One region of the Pseudescherichia vulneris genome, then DNA from elsewhere that is predicted to be linked to it. Evidence: predicted binding sites of a transcription regulator. Region 1 holds the regulator's gene; each other region holds the start of a gene.
The links. Region 1 encodes CRP, which controls carbon source genes, mostly activating them, when cyclic AMP is high. Its sites were predicted from a motif close to ATGTGANNNNNNTCACAT; they were not measured.
Positions count from the first base shown of each region.

Region 1 (6,584 bases):
CTCAAGCGCGTGCGCCGCATCCGTGAGTTTGATGATCTGATCACCGCGAAGGCGCACGGGTTCGATGATGCCATTGACTATTATCGCCGAAGCAGCGCCATGCCGGTCCTGCCGCAGATCCGCAAACCGACGCTGATTATCCATGCCAAAGACGATCCCTTTATGGATCACCACGTCATTCCGGCGGCGGGTCATTTACCCGCTAATATTGAGTATCAGTTGACCGAACATGGCGGCCATGTTGGCTTCGTTGGCGGCACGCTACGCCGCCCTGAGATGTGGCTTGAAAAGCGCATCCCCGACTGGCTGGCACCCTATCTGGAGGCATAGATGATTATTCCCTGGCAAGAGGTTCCACCCGAGACGCTCTACAGCCTGATTGAGAGCTTTGTCTTGCGCGAAGGCACCGATTATGGTGAACATGAGCGTTCGCTTGAGCAAAAGGTTGCCGACGTAAAGCGTCAGTTGGAAACGGGTGAGGCCGTGCTGGTGTGGTCAGAGCTACACGAGACGGTCAATATTATGCCCCGTAAACAGTTTCGCGAATAACGCTGCGTCAGGCGATCCGCCCTCTTCTGCTGTTTATCAGGGAGTCGTTCGCTATGTCAGCCAAACATCCGGTGATTGCTGTGACAGGTTCCAGCGGTGCAGGAACCACCACCACCAGCCTCGCCTTTCGTAAAATTTTTTCTCAGCTCGGGCTGCGCGCCGCCGAGGTGGAGGGCGATAGCTTCCACCGCTATACCCGTCCGGAGATGGATATGGCAATCCGCAAGGCGCGCGATGCCGGGCGGCATATCAGCTACTTTGGCCCGGACGCCAACGATTTTGGCCTGCTGGAGCAGACCTTTATCGAGTATGGTCACAACGGCACCGGGCAGGCGCGCAAGTATCTGCACACCTACGACGAAGCCGTGCCGTGGAACCAGGTTCCGGGCACCTTTACGCCGTGGCAGCCGCTGCCGGAACCTACCGATATTCTGTTTTATGAGGGGTTGCACGGCGGCGTGGTGACGCCCCAGCACGACGTGGCACGCCATGTGGATCTGCTGGTGGGGGTGGTGCCGATTATCAACCTGGAGTGGATCCAGAAGATGATCCGCGACACCAGCGAGCGCGGCCACTCCCGGGAGACGGTGATGGACTCGGTGGTACGCTCAATGGATGACTATATCAACTTCATTACGCCGCAGTTCTCCCGCACCCACATCAACTTCCAGCGCGTCCCCACGGTCGACACCTCAAACCCTTTCGCAGCCAAAAATATTCCCTCGCTGGACGAGAGCTTTGTGGTGATCCACTTCCGCGATCTGGAGGGGATAGATTACCCCTGGCTGCTGGCGATGCTGCAAGGCTCGTTTATCTCCCATATCAATACCCTGGTGGTGCCGGGCGGCAAAATGGGGCTGGCGATGGAGCTGATCATGCTGCCGCTGGTGCAGCGGCTGATGGAAGGCAAGAAGATTGAATAAGGCAATGCGCGTCATGTAGGCCCGGTAAGCGCAGCGCCACCGGGCATAAAATCATCCCTCAATCACTTCGTATGAATGGGTGATGTTAACCGCTTTCTCCAGCATCAGCGCCACGGAGCAGTACTTCTCCGCCGAGAGATCTACCGCGCGGGATACCGCCGCATCCTTCAGTTCTTTGCCGGTAACGATAAAGTGCAGGTTGATGTGGGTGAAGAGACGCGGGGCCTCTTCCCGGCGCTCGGAGGTCAGCTTCACTTCGCAATCGGTCACGCTATGACGGCCTTTCTGCAGGATCGACACCACGTCGATGGCGCTGCATCCGCCTGCCGCCATCAGCACCATCTCCATCGGGCTGGGGGCTTTATCCCCGGAGTTGCCGTCCATTAAAACCTGATGGCCAGAGGCGGATTCGCCGAGGAACGTTAACCCTTCAACCCATTTTACGCGTGCTTGCATTTTCATCACTCCAGAGTGGCAATTTTCCCGACAGATTACGCGCGCCGAGTAAAACGCGCAACGGAAGGCGACATCCATCAAGCTGAAGCGAGACACCAGGAGACACACGGCAAAAGCTATGCTAAAACAGTCGGGATGCTACGGTAATGTATTGACATTATGCAGGTATGCAGAGGACTTCAACCATTACAGGCCGCACGCTTATATTGACGGCCCCCTTCCCAGGATTCGGGAAGCATATGATTGCAACCCCAGCCGCCGGATGCGTCCCGCGACTGGCGCCAGCTTATAACAGAGGATAACCGCGCATGGTGCTTGGCAAACCACAAACAGACCCGACTCTCGAATGGTTCTTGTCTCATTGCCACATTCATAAGTACCCATCGAAGAGCACGCTGATTCACCAGGGTGAAAAAGCGGAAACGTTGTACTACATCGTCAAAGGCTCAGTGGCAGTGCTCATCAAGGACGAAGAAGGGAAAGAGATGATCCTCTCTTACCTGAACCAGGGCGACTTTATCGGTGAACTGGGCCTGTTTGAAGAGGGCCAGGAGCGCAGCGCATGGGTACGGGCGAAAACCGCCTGTGAAGTGGCCGAAATTTCCTATAAAAAATTCCGTCAGCTGATCCAGGTCAACCCGGATATTCTGATGCGTCTTTCGTCGCAGATGGCACGCCGCCTGCAGGTCACTTCTGAGAAAGTGGGTAACCTCGCCTTCCTCGACGTCACCGGCCGCATCGCGCAGACCCTGCTGAACCTGGCTAAACAGCCGGACGCCATGACCCATCCGGACGGGATGCAGATCAAAATCACCCGCCAGGAGATCGGCCAGATCGTCGGCTGCTCCCGTGAAACCGTAGGCCGTATTCTGAAGATGCTGGAAGATCAGAACCTGATCTCCGCGCACGGCAAAACCATCGTCGTCTACGGAACACGTTAAGCTTTAAGAACGGCGTATCGCCTCTGCGGACGCCGTTTTTGCTCTTCTCCTCATGTGGCGCAGGTTAATCTACCACCCCGAAGTTAACTACGCACTGCGGCAAACGCTGGTGCTGTGTCTTCCTGTGGCCATCGGTCTGGCGCTGGGTCATCTTCAGCATGGTCTGCTATTCTCGCTGGTGCCCGCCTGCTGCAACATTGCCGGTCTTGATACGCCGCACAAACGCTTCTTTAAGCGCCTGGTTATCGGCGGCTCGCTGTTTGCTGGCTGTAGCCTGGCGGTGCAGCTGCTGCTGGGGGCCAACGTTGCGCTCCCGCTGATCCTCGCCGGATTGGCAATGCTGCTGGGCGTCACGGCGGAAATCAGTCCTCTACACGCACGTCTGCTGCCCGCTTCGCTTATCGCCGCTATCTTTACCCTCAGCCTGGCGGGCAATATGCCGGTCTGGGAACCGCTGCTCATCTACGCCCTGGGCACGCTCTGGTATGGCGCATTTAACTGGTTCTGGTTTTGGCTGTGGCGCGAGCAGCCCCTGCGCGAATCATTGAGCCTGCTCTACCGCCAGCTCGCCGATTACTGCGAGGCGAAATACAGCCTGCTGACGCAGCACGCCGATCCGGAGAAGGCCCTGCCGCCGCTGCTGGCGCGTCAGCAAAAGGCGGTGGATCTCATCAGCCAGTGCTATCAGCAGCTGCATATGCTCGCCGCCAACCAGCATAACGACTACAAGCGTCTGCTGCGGGCGTTTCAGGTGGCGCTGGATCTGCAGGAGCACATCTCGGTCAGCCTGCACCAGCCGGAAGAGGTGCAGAAGCTGGTGGAGCGCAGCCACGCCGAAGCGGTGATCCGCTGGAATGCGCAGGTGGTCGCTGCCCGGCTTCGGGTGCTGGCAGACGACATTCTGTACCATCGCTACCCGACCCGCTTCACCATGGAGAAGCAGATTGGTGCCCTGGAGAAGATCGCCCGCCAACATCCGCAAAATCCGGTTGGGCAGTTCTGCGCCTGGCACTTTAGCCGCATCGCCCGCGTGCTGCGCACCCAGCGCCCACTCTATACCCGCGACCTGATGGCCGACCAGCAGCGCCGCCAGCCGCTGTGGGAGGCGCTCAAGAGTTATCTGTCGCTGAAATCTCCGGCGCTGCGCAATGCCGCCCGCATCAGCGTCATGTTGAGCATCGCCAGCCTGATGGGCAGTGCCCTGCATCTGCCGAAGCCCTACTGGATCCTAATGACGGTGCTGCTGGTTACGCAGAACGGCTACGGCGCTACTCGGGTACGTATTTTACATCGGGCGGCAGGCACACTGGCAGGGTTAACGGTTGCTGGCGTTGCCCTGCACTTCCATGTTCCGGAGGGGTATACCCTGCTGGGCATGCTATTTATCACGCTAATCAGCTACCTGATCATTCGCAAGAGCTACGGCTGGGCGACGGTAGGATTCACCATTACGGCGGTGTACTCGATTCAAATTCTGACCCTGAGCGGCGAGAATTTTATCGTTGCCCGGCTGATCGATACCCTGATTGGCTGCCTGATCGCCTTCGGCGGGATGGTCTGGCTCTGGCCGCAGTGGCAGAGCGGTCTACTGCGGAAAAACGCCCATGATGCCATTGAGAAGGATCAGGATGCGATTCGCCTGATCCTCAGCGACGATCCGCAGCCGACGCCGCTGGCCTACCAGCGGATACGGGTCAACCAGGCGCACAACGCCCTCTTTAACTCGCTGAATCAGGCGATGCAGGAGCCGGGGTTCAATACCCACTATCTGGAAGACATGAAGCTCTGGGTGACCCATAGCCAGTTTATCGTCGAGCATATTAACGCCCTGACAACGCTGGCTCGGGAGCATGCCATGCTGACGCCGGACCTGACCCAGCGCTATCTGGAGTCATGCGAAATTGCGCTTCAGCGCTGCCAGCAGCGGCTGGACTATGACGGGGCCGGAGCATCCGGGGACGCGAATATTCTTGAAGCGCCGGAGACGCGCACCCACGGCCCAATGAGCCCGATGGAGATGCATCTCCAGCGTATTATCGGGCATCTGAACAGCATGCACACCATCTCATCGGTGGCATGGCGTCAGCGCCCGCATCATGGCATCTGGCTTAATCGCCGGTGGAGTAAAGATTAAGCCCGGACAAGGTTGGCTACCGCCACGGCAAAGCGCTGCATGCCTTCATCAATATCCTGCTCGCTGACCACCAGCGACGGGGCAAAGCGCATCACGTCTGGCCCGGCGTTCAGCACCATCACGCCCTCATCGGCGGCCGCGTAAAGCAGATCGCGGGCGCGCCCCTTGTACTGCGGTTTTAGCTCGGCACCAATCAGCAGGCCCATGCCGCGAATATCGCTGAACACGTCAAACTGCTCGTCGATCTGCTGTAAATGTTTGACGAAGCGCTGTCGCTTCTCGCTAACGCCTTGCAGCACCTCAGTCGAGCTAATAATGTCAAAGGCTGCACCCGCCACCGCGCAGGCCAGCGGGTTGCCGCCGTAGGTCGAACCGTGGGAGCCCACGTGGAAGGCGTTGGCAATCGCCTCGGTGGTCAGCACGGCGCTGATAGGGAAACCGCCACCCAGCGCCTTGGCGCTGGTGAGGATATCCGGCGTTACGCCGTAGTGCATGTAGGCAAAGAGATCGCCGCTGCGCCCCATCCCGCACTGCACTTCATCAAAGACCAGCAGCGCCTGGTGCTGGTCGCACAGCTCGCGCAGGCCCTGTAAGAATTCTGGCGTGGCGGCAGTCACGCCCCCCTCCCCCTGCACCGGCTCAACCACCACCGCACAGGTGTGATCGTCCATCACCGCTTTCACCGCATGAAGATCGTTGAACGGCACGTGGATGATATCGGCGGGTTTCGGTCCGAAGCCGTCGGAGTATTTCGGCTGGCCGCCGACCGAGACGGTAAACAGCGAACGTCCGTGGAAGGCGTTATGGAAGGCGATGATTTTGGTTTTGTACGGACTGTGGCGCGTAGAGGCGTAGTAGCGCGCCAGCTTAAAGGCGGTTTCGTTGGCCTCGGTGCCGGAGTTCATAAACAGCACGCGCTCGGCAAAGGTGACGTCGATAATCTTACGCGCCAGGCGCAGCGCTGGCTCGTTGGTAAAGACATTGCTGGTATGCCACAGGGTTTCGCCCTGGCTCTTCAGCGCCTCCACCAGTGCAGGATGGCAGTGGCCCAGCGCCGTGACGGCAATCCCGCCCGCGAAATCAACATACTCCTTGCCCTGCTGATCCCACACTCGACTGCCTTTGCCCTTCACCGGAATAAACTCCGCCGGTGCATAAACGGGCAGAATTACTTCGTCAAATGTTGCGCGCGTAACTGCGTTCTGTTCAGTTGCCATGTCATGCCCATCCGTTATATGCAGCAATGATTATGAAAATATAATCACAAAATATGCATAAAAAATCAGTGCATGGCAACTAAAAATCGGCCTGGTTAAGAAAGTTTGCCAGCAGCGCGTGCCCCTGCTCGCTCAGGATGCTCTCCGGGTGGAACTGCACGCCCTCTAGATCCCACTCCCGATGACGAATCGCCATAATCTCTTGGGTATCGCTCCAGGCGGTCACCTCGAAACAGTCGGGCAGCGTCGCGGGATCGATTAGCAGCGAGTGGTAGCGGGTGACGGTAAGCGGATTGTTGAGGCCGTGGAACACGCCCTGGCCGCTGTGGGTAATTGGCGAGGTTTTGCCATGCATCACCTTCTG
Region 1 is NZ_LR607338.1:1,242,467-1,249,050, forward strand. It holds gene FN633_RS05110 (hydrolase) at 1-330, shown strand, start outside; gene FN633_RS05115 (YheU family protein) at 331-549, shown strand; gene FN633_RS05120 (phosphoribulokinase) at 603-1,472, shown strand; gene FN633_RS05125 (OsmC family protein) at 1,524-1,928, opposite strand; gene crp (cAMP-activated global transcriptional regulator CRP) at 2,237-2,869, shown strand; gene FN633_RS05135 (YccS/YhfK family putative transporter) at 2,922-5,003, shown strand; gene argD (bifunctional acetylornithine/succinyldiaminopimelate transaminase) at 5,000-6,220, opposite strand; gene pabA (aminodeoxychorismate synthase component 2) at 6,300-6,584, opposite strand, start outside.

Region 2 (7,039 bases), 630 kb from region 1:
GCCGGAGGATTCACCGCGCTTACAGATCTTATCGATCTCATCGATAAACACGATACCGTGCTGCTCCACGGCGTCGATGGCGTCCTGCTTCAGCTCTTCCGGGTTCACCAGCTTGGCCGCTTCCTCTTCGATCAGCAGCTTCATGGCGTCTTTGATCTTAATCTTGCGCGGCTTCTGCTTCTGGCCGCCCAGGTTCTGGAACATCGACTGTAGCTGGCTGGTCATCTCTTCCATGCCCGGCGGTGCCATGATCTCCACGCCCATTGGCGCGGCGGCGAGGTTAATCTCTACCTCTTTGTCATCCAGCTGGCCCTCACGCAGTTTTTTGCGGAACGCCTGACGGGCAGCAGAGGGCTCCTGAGCCTGTTCCGCCTGGCCCCAGTTATCTTTCGCCGGGGGGATCAGCACGTCGAGAATGCGCTCTTCCGCCATCTCTTCCGCGCGGTAGCGGTTCTTCTCAATCGACTGCATACGCACCATTTTCACGGCGGCATCGGTCAGATCGCGGATAATTGAGTCGACTTCTTTACCGACATAGCCCACTTCGGTGAATTTAGTCGCTTCTACTTTAATGAAAGGCGCATTGGCCAGCTTCGCCAGGCGGCGAGCAATTTCGGTTTTACCGACGCCGGTTGGGCCGATCATCAGAATGTTTTTCGGTGTCACTTCGTGGCGCAGCTCTTCGTCGAGCTGCATACGACGCCAGCGGTTACGCAGGGCAATAGCAACAGAGCGCTTGGCATTGTCCTGACCGATAATGTGTTTGTTCAGTTCGCTGACAATTTCGCGTGGGGTCATTTCAGACATGGGAGATCCTTACGCTTTAGAGTTTAATTCTTCGATGGTGTGGAAGTGGTTGGTATAGATGCAGATATCTCCTGCAATATCCAACGCCTTCACCGCAATGTCGCGCGCGTTCATGTCGGTGTTTTCTAACATGGCGCGGGCGGCGGCCTGGGCGTACGGGCCGCCGGAGCCGATAGCAATCAGGTCGTTTTCAGGCTGCACAACGTCGCCGTTACCGGTGATAATCAGCGAGGCGTTTTCATCTGCCACCGCCAGCAGCGCTTCGAGCTTGCGCAGCATACGATCGGTACGCCAGTCTTTTGCCAGCTCAACGGCAGCTTTTACCAGGTGGCCCTGGTGCATCTCCAGCTTGCGCTCAAACAGTTCGAACAGCGTGAAGGCATCTGCGGTACCGCCTGCAAAACCGGCGATCACTTTATCGTTATACAGGCGACGCACTTTTTTGACGTTGCCTTTCATTACGGTATTGCCCAGCGTGGCCTGGCCATCACCGGCAATCACGACCTGGCCGTTACGGCGAACACTTACAATTGTTGTCACGAGCAGACCCCTTTGTTGCAATCAGATGAGTCGCCCCGCACGGTGTACGGGGCAGAATGCAATTATAGATGGGGGAGATTTTGGGGGTTTCAACCCCCAGAGGCGAGACGAATGCAGTTTGCGTGACCGCCCAGCTTCAGGCGATTGATGGTGCCATCGACGTTATCTTTGCCTTTAACCGGGCCAATCACCACGCGATTCCAGCCGTTGTTGGTGGTGATGCGTGAGTCAAAGCCTTCGAACGCCAGCTGAGCACGGACGGTCTCCGCCTGCTCTGCGCCTTTAAACGAACCGCACTGTACCATCCAGCGACGCTCATCTTTTTTCTCAGCGGCAGGCTTCGCCGCTTCCGGCTCACGCGTGACCGGGGCAGCCTGCTGCGTTTTCGGCGCGGCAGCAGCGGTATGCGCCGGGGTTTGCAGCAGATCCTGATACGGCTGGCTGTTTGCTGCGGGCTTCGACTGCTGCGTCTGCCGTGGTGCCTGCGCGCTCTGCACCGTGCGGGTCTGCGGCTGCTCCGTTAGGCGCGGCTGGGTTTTTGGCGCAGCGGCGGCCCATTGCTGCTGGGTCTGCTGTTGAGTTTGTTGCTGTTGGAACTGCTGCACCTGACGCTGGCGCTGCAGGGTCTGCTGGCGCTGGGCAGGGGTCTGCTCGTTCCACGGCACTTCGTTAAGCTGGGTAGGCTGCTGACGCATGTCGGCCTGCATCTGCTCTAACAGCTGACGCTGCTCGTTGGTCAACTGATCCGGGTTCATCACCTCACCGCCCGCCGACGGTTCGGTTGGCGCACGTACGCCCGGCTGACGGCTCTCCAGCTCTTTAATATAACGCCAGCGCTCTTCCGGCTTCGGCGGTAGCCCGTTGCCCGTGACCTTCTGGCTCTGCAGGGTCTCGGACTCCTCTTTTTTGTGATGGGTAATAAAGTAAAGGCCACCGAGAAAGGCCACCAGCACGGCGGCTGCAATCGCCACCATAGCAGGCGAGACAGCAGGCGTAGTACGTTGCTTCTTCCTTGAGGTGCTCGTTTTTCGCCGCGAAGGAGCCGATTGGCTGCGGCGTACATAATCTCGTTGGGCCACTATCGTTTCGCTGTATTCATTCGTTTATTGGTCCGTCATGTTACTTAAGCGACGGGGCTTTGACCAGACGCGGAATTCTGAAAGCAGGCGCTGTTACGTAAGTGCCTGTGTCGACCCGCGGACGATCAATTCACACTCCAGCAGGCGCGATCCGCTGCTCACGACCTGGCCATGTAGCTGATCCAACAGCAATAGCATCGCCTCGCGGCCAATCTCAAAGCGCGGCTGGGCGACCGTGGTCAGCGGCGGATCGCTGAATTGGGCCAGTGAAATATTATCGAAACCAATAATAGACAGATCCTGAGGTATTTTCAGTCCTTTGCGTTTCGCACAGGAGAGCGCGCCAAGGGCCATGACGTCGCTGTGGCAGAATACCGCCGTAGGCGGCTTCGGCAGCGCCAGCAGCTGCTCCATAGCACTGCTCCCCGCCTCGTAGGTGAAGTTGCCTCGGGCGATATAGTGCGGGTCAACGGTGATGCCGGAACGGCGCAGCGCCTGGACGTAGCCCTGCAGGCGATAGTGGCACAGCGGCATCTCCTCCGGCCCGGCAATACAGCCAATCCGCTGATGTCCCTGCTCCAGCAGGTAGTTAACCGCATTAAAGGCCGCCGTCAGGTTATCGATGTGCACCGTGGGCAGTTCCAGTTCCGGCGCGAACTCGTTGGCCATCACCATCGGTGGCAGGTTGCGCTGCTCCTCGATGCTGGCGTCAAAGGGCAGGCGCGAGCCGAGCAGCAGCATGCCGTCAATCTGCTTGGTGATGATCAGATCGATAAACGTCTTCTCCTGCTGGTTCTGGTGGGCACAGTCGCCGATCAGCACCAGATAGCCCTGCTCGGCCGCGGTCACTTCAATACCGCGAATGATTTCGCTGAAAAAGGGATCGCAGATGTCCGGCACGATCACCAGCAGCGTGCGCGATTCGTTGCGCTTAATATTGCGGCCCATCGCCTGTGGCAAATAGCCCACCTCCAGCGCCGCCTGCTCAACGCGGTTGCGGGTCGCCTGAGAGACTTTGTCCGGATTCATCAACGCCCTGGAGACGGTTGCCGTAGAAACCTTCGCTTTCTGGGCCACATCTTTCATGGTCGCCGCAGCAACCTCTTTCTTCACCTTCAACTCTTTCTCCTCGCATGTCTGGCATAAGCGCAGACGCATCCCTTATGTGCGACATTACCCACATTTTTAGCAGATCGTTAATCAGTTCGGTTACAGTATTTTCAGGAAAATTGTGATGAAGGTTGAATTTTTCGATCCGACTCGCATCCTGGCCTCGCTAACCCTCAATCGGATCCACGTCCAGCACCCACTTCACCTTGCGCGCCTCTGGCAGGGTATTAATCAGCGCCAACGCGCCGCTGACGATATGCTGCAGGCGAATACGCGAAGGGTGCTGAAGCAGCAGCTGCCAGCGGTAGCGACCGCCGCGCTTTGGCGCGAGCGCAGGCACCGGGCCGAGCAGCCAGAGGTGGCTATCCACCAGCGGGCTGGCCTGCAGCAGATTGCGCAGCTGCTGCAGAAAGAGCGGGGCCTGCTGGTTGTTATGATCCTCAGCGCGGATGATGACGTGGCTGGTCCACGGCGGCAGCTGGAGCGTCTGCCGCTCCGCCAGCGCCTCCTCAGCAAAGGCATCATAGCCTTTATAGAGCAGCGTTTGCAGAAGCGGGTGCTCAGGATGGTGGGTCTGTAAAATCACCTCACCCTGTTTGCCCGCGCGTCCGGCACGGCCTGAAACTTGGGTGTAGAGCTGGGCGAAACGCTCGGCGGCGCGGAAGTCAGCCGAGAACAGCGCCCCGTCAACGTCGAGCAGCGCCACCAGGGTGACGTCTGGGAAGTGATGTCCCTTCGCCAGCATCTGCGTGCCGATCAGAATACGTGCGCCGCCACGATGCACCTCTGCCAGATGCTGCTCCAGCGCCCCCTTGCGGCTGGTGGTGTCGCGATCGATACGCGAGATGGCCACGCCGGGAAAGAGAGGGGTGAGCGCCTGCTCAAGCTGCTCCGTACCCAAACCCACCGGAACCATATGCGTGGAGCCGCAGGAGGGACACTGGCGCGGCACCGGTCGCTGGCTGTCGCAGTGGTGGCAGCGCAGCTGGTGCTGGGCCTGGTGCAGGGTGTAGTAGTGATCGCAGCGCGGGCACTCGGCGATCCACCCGCAGTCGTGGCACAGCAGCGCTGGAGCAAAGCCGCGACGGTTGAGAAACAAGATCACCTGGTTATTGGCCTGCAGGTGCTGGTGCATCCGGCTGATTAATGCTGGGGAGAGACCTGCCTGCAGCTGCTGGCCCTTGAGATCGAGCACGTGCTGGTTAGCCGGTCGCGCATTGCCTGCCCGCCGGGTAAGGCGCAGCATTCGGTACTTCTTCTGCCGTACGTTGTGTAGGGTCTCCAGCGCAGGCGTGGCCGAGCCGAGGATAATCGGGATCTGCTCGCTGTGGGCGCGGTAGACCGCCAGGTCACGAGCATGATAGCGCCACCCCTCCTGCTGCTTATAGGAGCTGTCGTGCTCCTCGTCGATCACAATGACGCCGAGGTTTTTAAACGGGGTAAACAGCGACGAGCGGGTACCGATCACAATCGCCGCCTCGCCGTTCTTGGCTTTCAGCCAGCTGCTCAGGCGCTCGCTGTCGTTCAGTCCCGAGTGCAATACCTCTACCGGGGCGTTAAACCGCTCCCGGAAGCGGGCGATAGTCTGTGGCGTCAGGCCAATCTCCGGCACCATCACCAGCGCCTGCTTGCCCTGGGCAAGAATGTTCTCCAGCACGCTCAGGTAGACCTCGGTCTTCCCGGAGCCGGTCACGCCCGCCAGCAGCCAGGCGGAGAAGGTGTTGGCCTCGCTGTGAATGGCTCCCACTGCCGTCGCCTGCTCGGTGTTGAGCCGCAGACGCTCGCCGCTGACGGCATAGCCTTCGCGCCAGTCACGGGGGGCAGGCGTTTCGCTGTTAAGCTCGCACAGGCCTTTGCTGCGCAGCGCCTGTAGCGCCGCATCGTTAAATTCCAGATCCGCGACCTGATGCCGCCAGACTTTTCCCTGGCGCAGGGCGGAGAGCGCCTGCTGCTGCTTTGGCGAGCGCTTCAGGCTGTTGATATCCACCACCTGGCCCTGCTCTGTCGCGAACCAGTACCAGAGCGGTGCGGCGCTGGCGGGCTTCCCCTGGCGCAGCAGCACGGGCAGGGCGTGAAACAGCACGTCGCCCAGCGGATGATGGTAATACTCCGCCGCCCACAGCAGCAGTCGCCACACCGAAGGGGAGAACACCGGCTCGCTGTCCAGTACCTCCACCACGCTCTTTAGCTCGGTCAGAGGCAGTTCGCTGCTGTCGCTTACCGAGACCACGACGCCCACCCGCTGCTGCTTGCCGAACGGCACGCGCACGCGGCAGCCCGCACGGGCAGACAGATCGGCAGGCAGCAGATAGTCAAAGGTGCGCGGCAGCGGGACGGGCAGGGCAACGTGAGCAACGGGCATTTTTTTATCCATGCACTTGAAATTGGCGGGATAGTATACACATTGTGAGGAGGCAGATGCGGATCTGTTTGCATATGGCGGTTAATTTCTGTATGATTCGCCGCCTTTGGTGTTGCATTCTGCCGCCAGAGCTTAAATTAATTATCTCGCATGGTGTCCGGCGTTAGGGCTGGAAGAGCGATGCGGCCTTAACTGAGGTTTCTCCCATGAAAAAAGGTATTCACCCGAATTACACTGCGATTACTGCAACCTGTTCTTGCGGTAACGTGATCAAAACCCATTCAACCGTGGGTCACGATCTGAACCTGGACGTGTGCGGCGCATGCCACCCGTTCTACACTGGCAAGCAGCGTGATGTTGCTACCGGTGGCCGTGTTGACCGCTTCAACAAGCGCTTCAGCATCCCAGGCAGCAAGTAAGAATCCGCTGCTTAGAAAAAACCGCCTTCGGGCGGTTTTTTTGTGCCTGAATTTTGCGTCAGCCGCCACCCGGCGTATGACAACCAGCAAAAAGGGGCCGAAGCCCCTTTTCTATTAGTATTCCCATGTGTCCGGGTCGATGCCCAGCTCGCGCATGATAATCTTCGCCTCTTCAGGGATTTCGTCGCTGCGCTCTTTGCGCAGGTCTTCATCGTTCGGCAAAGGCTGGCCGGTGAACGCATGCAGGAACGCTTCGCACAGCAGCTCGCTGTTTGTCGCGTGACGCAGGTTGTTGACCTGACGACGGGTACGTTCATCGGTGAGGATCTTTAACACCTTCAGAGGAATGGAAACCGTAATTTTTTTTACTTGCTCACTCTTCTTACCGTGCTCAGCGTAGGGGCTGATATATTCGCCGCTCCATTCAGCCATGAGATACCTTAATCCTCTTTCTCATTAATAAATGGCCAAAACCCGACTAAACGCAGGGACTGGGCCGTAATCTCGCGTAGTTTACCGTAGAGACGCCACCGTGACACGGAGTATTGGCTCCGGGGATGTGCGCTAATGCAGATAATTTTAACGGTTATTCTCAGTTTGCTCAATCTATACGCAAAGAAGTTTAGATGTCCAGATGTATTGACGTCTATCACCACAATGCTATTCTGTGGCCTGATTTTCATCCATTAAGCCAGGAAGCCTTCACATGACGCGTAAACAGG
Region 2 is NZ_LR607338.1:612,159-619,197, forward strand. It holds gene hslU (HslU--HslV peptidase ATPase subunit) at 1-807, opposite strand, end outside; gene hslV (ATP-dependent protease subunit HslV) at 817-1,347, opposite strand; gene ftsN (cell division protein FtsN) at 1,437-2,426, opposite strand; gene cytR (DNA-binding transcriptional regulator CytR) at 2,520-3,545, opposite strand; gene priA (primosomal protein N') at 3,703-5,898, opposite strand; gene rpmE (50S ribosomal protein L31) at 6,105-6,317, shown strand; gene metJ (met regulon transcriptional regulator MetJ) at 6,432-6,749, opposite strand; gene metB (cystathionine gamma-synthase) at 7,024-7,039, shown strand, end outside.
Region 2: cytR (DNA-binding transcriptional regulator CytR) is a predicted target of CRP. The motif match lies at 3,592-3,609, and genes of this name have one in related genera.

Region 3 (7,039 bases), 1.8 Mb from region 1:
ACTCAGAGCCGGTACCTTGGCCATTTTCCGGCTCTTCCATCGGATTACCCGGACCACGCGGCATCAGCTTAGAGACAAACGGCAGCGCCATCGGGTTGGCAATCGCCACCTGACGGTGCGGATCGACAGAGATACCGCCCCACTCGAACATCCCCAGGTTACCCGGGAACACCAGCGTACCCTGCTCAGATGGCGGCGTGAAGATGCCCTCGTAGCGCAGGTTCTGGAAGATCACGCGGCATACCAGCTGGTCAAACATAGTGGCACCCCACATGTCTGCCCCGCTCAGATCTTTCTTCGGACGGAAGCTCAGGTCAGAGAACGGCTGGGTTTTGGTTACGTAGTCGCCTTTGGCCGCACCCTGCGGAACCGGCTTCTCTGGCGCTGGAACAACCAGCTGACCGTTACGGCGATCCAGCACGAAGATGTTACCGGTTTTCGCCGGGGCATAGATTACCGGTACGGTTTGACCCTTAACGGTAATATCTGCCAGCGTCGGCTGGGACGGCATATCCATATCCCACAGATCGTGGTGTACGGTCTGATAGCTCCACGCCAGTTTACCGGTGGTGGCGTTCAGGGCCACGATAGAGCTGGCATAACGCTCCTGCTCCGGCGTACGGTTACCGCCCCAGATGTCTGGCGTGGTGACGCCCATAGGCAGGTAGACCAGATCCAGCTTGGCATCATAGGCCGCCGGTGCCCAGGAGTTCGGAGAGTTCGGCGTAAAGTGATGCTCGTCCGATGGAATAGCGTTCGGATCTTTCGCGCCCGGATCGAAGGCCCACAGCAGGGCACCGGTATTGATATCGAAGCCGCGAATAACGCCAGACGGCTCACGGGTAGAGTAGTTATCGGTTACCGCACCGGCAATGACAATCACCTTATCGGTAACGATCGGCGGTGAGGTCGGCTCGTACATGCCTGGGGTGGTGACCGGCATGTTGGTTTGCAGGTTCAGAATACCTTTGTTAGCAAAGGATTCGCACAGCTTGCCGTTGTCGGCGTTGACGGCGAACAGACGACCATCGTTTACCGGCAGAATGATGCGGCGCGGGCAGTTAGCTACAACGTCCGGGCTGGCATTGTTGGCGTTCGCCTCATGATAGGAGACGCCACGGCAGGTCACGTGCTGGAACGACGGATTGGTGTTCAGCTGCGGATCGAAGTGCCACTTCTCTTTACCGGTTGCGGCATCCAGAGCAAACAGACGCTGGTGCGCGGTGCAGAGGAACAGGGTGTCGCCAACCTTAATCGGCGTGACTTCATTGGTGATCTCACCCGGATCGGTTGGCAGCTTCAGATCGCCGGTACGGAATACCCAGGCCTCTTTCAGCTTGTGCACGTTGTCGGCGTTGATCTGCTTCAGTGGAGAGTAGCGCTGACCCTCCTGGTTACGACCATAGGCCGGCCAGTCGGCATCTGCGACCTGAGAGATCGGTGCAGCAGGCGTCGCATCAGCGCTCAGCGTGCCGTTAATCTCCTGCGGATCGTTAAAGCCTGCCCAGGTCAGCATCCCGCCAGCGATCACCAGCGCCACCAGCAGAGCGGCGACCGCACCGTTGGCAGGTACGATCAGGCGACGCCAGACAAACGGCAGCACCAGCCAGATACCAAAGAAGACGAGGATGTCGCTGCGCGGGGTGAGCGCCCAGAAGTCGAAGCCGACTTCCCAGACGCCCCAGATCATGGTGCCGAGCAGGAGCGCAGCATAGAGCCAGAGCGCTACACGCTTGCTGCGCCACAGCAGCCAGGCGACGCCGAGCATGATAAGACCGGCAACGGGGTAGTACCAGGAGCCGCCAACGGCGACCAGCCAGACCCCACCGATCAGAAGGAATAGCCCGCATAGTGCTGCGAACAGGGCTGTTAACGTCACGAGCACGCGCGACGTCCGAGCTTTTGTTTCTGCCATAGAAAGAGACTCTTCATGTTTAATATTTTGATAGCAATTAATTATAGGATTTAACAAGTGTGACCGTCATCACAAATTTGGCTTTTCTTAACTCAATGCCCGAATAAAAGCATTTGCTGGTATACTGGCGCGCTAATGAATTGATGCCGGAATAGACGCTATCCGCATCGAGTGAGTGGTTAAAAAATCAAACGGTTAGCATATGAAACATACTGTTGAAGTGATGATCCCGGAAGCGGAGATCAAAGCGCGTATTAGTGAACTGGGTCGTCAAATCACCGAACGCTATCAGGAGAGCGGCAGCGAGATGGTGCTGGTGGGCCTGCTGCGCGGCTCGTTTATGTTTATGGCCGATCTGTGCCGCGAAGTGCAGGTGCCGCATGAGGTCGATTTCATGACCGCCTCCAGCTACGGCAGCGGTATGTCCACCACCCGTGACGTAAAAATCCTCAAGGATCTGGACGAAGACATTCGCGGCAAAGACGTGCTGATCGTCGAAGATATTATCGACTCGGGAAATACGCTCTCTAAAGTGCGTGAGATCCTCAGCCTGCGCGAGCCCAAGTCGCTGGCGATCTGTACCCTGCTGGATAAACCGTCGCGCCGGGAAGTTGAGGTGCCGGTAGAGTTTGTTGGCTTCTCGATCCCGGATGAGTTTGTCGTGGGTTACGGCATCGACTATGCCCAGCGCTATCGTCATCTGCCTTACGTAGGCAAAGTGGTGCCGCTGGAAGAGCAAGCATAAAAAAGCCCGGTAGCGATTACGCTTTACCGGGCCTGACAAACGCGTGCCGCCAGGGCACGCTTATTTGTGGTTAATATGCTTCTGGCCGATATTGGACACGCCCTTGCGATAGCCCTGTTCAAGGGTATCGCGGCTGGTGGCGGTGACGTCGAGATCGCGCAGCAGGCCGTCGTGAATACCGTAGGCCCAGCCGTGGATAGTGACATTCTGCCCGCGTTTCCACGCCGACTGCATAATCGTTGAGTGGCCCAGGTTATAGACCTGCTCCATCACGTTCAGCTCGCACAGGGTATCGAGGCGACGCTCTTCCGGCATTTCGCTCAGCAGCGCGTTGTGCTTGAGCCAGATGTCACGGATGTGCAGCAGCCAGTTGTTGATCAGCCCCAGCTCAGGGTTCTCAACCGCCGCCTGCACGCCGCCGCAGCCGTAGTGGCCGCAGATGATGATGTGCTCAACTTCCAGCACGTCCACCGCGTACTGCACCACCGACAGGCAGTTCAGATCGGTGTGGATAACCAGGTTGGCGACGTTACGGTGAACGAACAGCTCGCCCGGCTCAAGGCCGGTCAAACGCTCGGCGGGAACGCGGCTGTCAGAGCAGCCAATCCACAGGAAACGCGGTTTCTGGGCTTTTGACAGGGTCTCGAAAAATCCGGGATCCTCTTCCACCAGCATTTTTGACCATAGTGCATTGTTACTGATGAGTGTATCTATATCTTTCATGACGGTTAACGACCTGTAACCAAGTAAATGCGTTGAGCTAATATAGGTCAACTCCATTTAATTTTAAACCACACATAGAGTGTCAGAAAAAAGGTAAGCGAAACGACATGACCATTGCACTGGAGCTTGAGCAGCTTAAAAAAACCTATCCGGGTGGCGTGCAGGCGCTGCGCGGCATTGATTTAAAAGTAGAAGCGGGTGACTTCTACGCGCTTCTGGGACCCAACGGTGCGGGTAAATCGACCACTATCGGCATCGTCAGTTCGCTAGTAAATAAAACCTCGGGGCGGGTGAGCGTCTTTGGCTATGACCTGCAGAAGGACGTGGTAAACGCCAAACGTCAGCTTGGCCTGGTGCCGCAGGAGTTTAACTTTAACCCCTTTGAGACGGTGCAGCAGATTGTCGTCAACCAGGCGGGCTACTATGGCGTTGAGCGCCAGGAAGCACTGATCCGTAGCGAAAAGTACCTGAAGCAGCTCGATCTGTGGGAAAAACGTAACGAAAAGGCGCGGATGCTCTCCGGCGGGATGAAACGTCGACTGATGATCGCCCGGGCGCTGATGCATGAGCCAAAGTTGCTGATCCTCGACGAGCCAACCGCCGGGGTGGACATCGAGCTGCGCCGCTCCATGTGGGGCTTCCTGAAAGATTTGAACGCCCAGGGCACGACCATTATTCTCACCACCCACTATCTGGAAGAGGCGGAGATGCTCTGCCGTAATATCGGCATTATCCAGCACGGCGAGCTGGTGGAGAACACCTCCATGAAGTCGCTGCTGGCCAAGCTGAAATCGGAGACCTTTATCCTCGACCTGGCCGCGAAAAGTCCGCTGCCGACGCTGGAAGGCTACCAGTACCGGCTGGTGGATACTTCAACCCTTGAGGTCGAGGTGCTGCGTGAGCAGGGGATCAACAGCGTTTTCAGTCAGCTGAGCGCTCAGGGCGTTCAGGTATTAAGCATGCGTAACAAAGCCAACCGTTTAGAAGAGCTGTTTGTCACGCTGGTACACAATAAAAAAGGAGACCACGCATGATGCAGCTCTACTGGGTCGCGCTAAAAAGTATCTGGCACAAAGAGATCCAGCGCTTTATGCGCATCTGGATCCAGACCCTGGTTCCGCCAGTGATCACCATGACCCTCTATTTCATCATCTTCGGCAACCTGATCGGGTCGCGTATTGGTGAGATGCATGGCTTCACCTACATGCAGTTTATCGTTCCTGGCCTGATCATGATGGCGGTCATCACCAACGCCTACGCCAACGTCGCCTCGTCGTTCTTCAGCGCCAAGTTCCAGCGTAACATTGAGGAGCTGCTGGTGGCTCCGGTGCCTACCCACGTGATCATTGCTGGCTACGTCGGTGGCGGTGTGGCGCGCGGGCTGTGCGTCGGTGTGCTGGTCACGGCGGTGTCGCTCTTCTTCGTACCTTTCCAGGTGCATTCATGGCTGTTTGTCGGCCTGACGCTGCTGCTGACGGCGGTGCTCTTCTCGCTGGCGGGCCTGCTGAACGCGGTATTTGCCAAAACCTTTGACGATATCAGCCTGATCCCGACTTTCGTGCTGACGCCGCTCACCTATCTCGGCGGAGTGTTCTACTCCCTGACCCTCCTGCCGCCGTTCTGGCAGGGGCTGTCGCACCTTAACCCGATCGTCTATATGATCAGCGGTTTCCGCTTCGGCTTCCTGGGGATTAGCGACGTGCCGCTGGTAATGACCGTCGGCGTGCTGGCGGTATTTATCGTCGCGTTCTACCTGCTGTGCTGGTATCTGATCCAGCGTGGGCGTGGCCTGCGTAGCTAATCCCCCATGTTCATACGTCTACTTCTGGCGCTGCTCCTGGTATGGAGCAGCGCCGCCTCTGCCCGCCTGTTGGAGCAGGACTCCCCGGCTCGCTATATGCAGACCACCGAGGCCGCTGCCGTCTGGGCGCAGATTGGCGACCGGGTGATCAACGTCGGCTATGTGCAGGCGGGGCAGATTATTGCGGTGATGAATGGGGAAGGGGACTACAGCGCCTTTCGCTTCGGCTTTGGCCGGGCTTTTATCGACAAAGGCCATCTGGAGCCGGTGCGCGGTAAAAAACGGGTGCAGGACCGGCTGGGGGATCTCAACAAGCCTCTCAGCAATCAGAACCTGATAACCTGGAAAGCGACCCCGCTCTACAGCGGGCCTAACGTCAGAAGCGCGCCTTTCGGCATGCTGGCAGAGAACCTGCGCTACCCCATCGTCGGCAAGCTGCGCGATGGGTTGAATCAGACCTGGTTCCAGATCCGCATCGGCGACCGGCTGGCCTATATCAGCAGCCTGGATGCGCAGGAGGATCACGGCATCCCGGTGCTCACCTACCACCACATTCTGCGCGATGAAGAGAACACCCGCTTTCGCCACACCTCAACCACCACGTCGGTTCGCGCCTTCAGCAACCAGATGACCTGGCTGCGGGATCGGGGCTATACCACCCTGACGATGTATCAGCTGGAGGGCTACCTGAAGAACCGGCTCAACCTTCCGGCCCGCGCAGTGGTTATTACCTTTGACGATGGGCTGAAGTCGATCAGCCGCTATGCCTGGCCGATCCTCAAGCAGTACGGCTTTAAGGCGACGTCGTTTATTATCTCGTCGCGCATTAAAGCCTATCCGCAACGGTGGGACCCGACATCGTTACAGTTTATGAGCATCTCCGAGCTCCGCGGTATTCAGGACGTGTTTGATATCCAGTCGCATACCCACTTTCTGCATCGGGTGGACGCCACGCGTCATCCCATTCTGCTCAGCCGCAGCTACCACATCATTGAGTTCGATTTTGCCCACTCGCGCCGGGCGCTGTCGCAGTTTAATCCGCACGTGGATTATCTCTCGTATCCCTTTGGCGGCTATAACGAGAAAGCAATCGAGGCGGCGCGGGATGCCGGTTTTCATATGGCGGTGACAACGGTGAAGGGGAAGGTGAAGCCGGGGGATAATCCGTTCTTACTGAAACGACTCTATATCTTAAGAACGGACTCGTTAGATGAGATGGCACGGCTGGTCGGCAACCAGCCGTAGCGATTAGGCAACCTGAACCGGCACTGCTTTCGCTTTGCGGGTCATCTCGTTGTCGCCGTCGAAGTAGGCCACCTTCGGCTGCCAGCTGCGGGCCTGCTCGTCCGGCATCGTCACGTAGGTGGCGATGATCAGGATGTCGCCCACGTCGGCACAGTGGGCCGCCGCGCCGTTGACCGAGATGATTTTCGAGCCGCGCTCGCCGGCAATCGCATAGGTGGAGAAGCGCTTGCCGTTGGTCACGTTGTAAATATCGATGGCTTCGTATTCCAGAATACCAGCCGCCTCAAGGAAATCCTGGTCAATAGCGCAGGAGCCTTCATAGTGCAGGTCTGCCTGAGTCACTTTGACGCGGTGGAGCTTGCCTTGCAGCATAGTGCGGATCATAACGTCTACCTTTGTGCTTGTGTTGGCCCGGCCGCCTGCGCCGCCGGGAGTAAAATGTCAGAGCATCAACCCGCTGGCGGCGGGGTCAGCTCTACCGTCACGTTGTCGATGAGGCGCGCCTGGCCAAGCCATGCCGCCATCAGGATCACCGCCCGCTGGCTGGCATCGGTCAGCGCCAGCAGCGTGTCGGCATCGCGGATCTGGATCTCATCGGTACGAAAACCGG
Region 3 is NZ_LR607338.1:3,052,847-3,059,885, forward strand. It holds gene FN633_RS12645 (glucose/quinate/shikimate family membrane-bound PQQ-dependent dehydrogenase) at 1-1,915, opposite strand, end outside; gene hpt (hypoxanthine phosphoribosyltransferase) at 2,118-2,660, shown strand; gene can (carbonate dehydratase) at 2,721-3,383, opposite strand; gene FN633_RS12660 (ABC transporter ATP-binding protein) at 3,491-4,417, shown strand; gene FN633_RS12665 (ABC transporter permease) at 4,414-5,184, shown strand; gene FN633_RS12670 (polysaccharide deacetylase family protein) at 5,191-6,429, shown strand; gene panD (aspartate 1-decarboxylase) at 6,433-6,813, opposite strand; gene panC (pantoate--beta-alanine ligase) at 6,879-7,039, opposite strand, start outside.
Region 3: hpt (hypoxanthine phosphoribosyltransferase) is a predicted target of CRP. The motif match lies at 1,973-1,990, and genes of this name have one in related genera.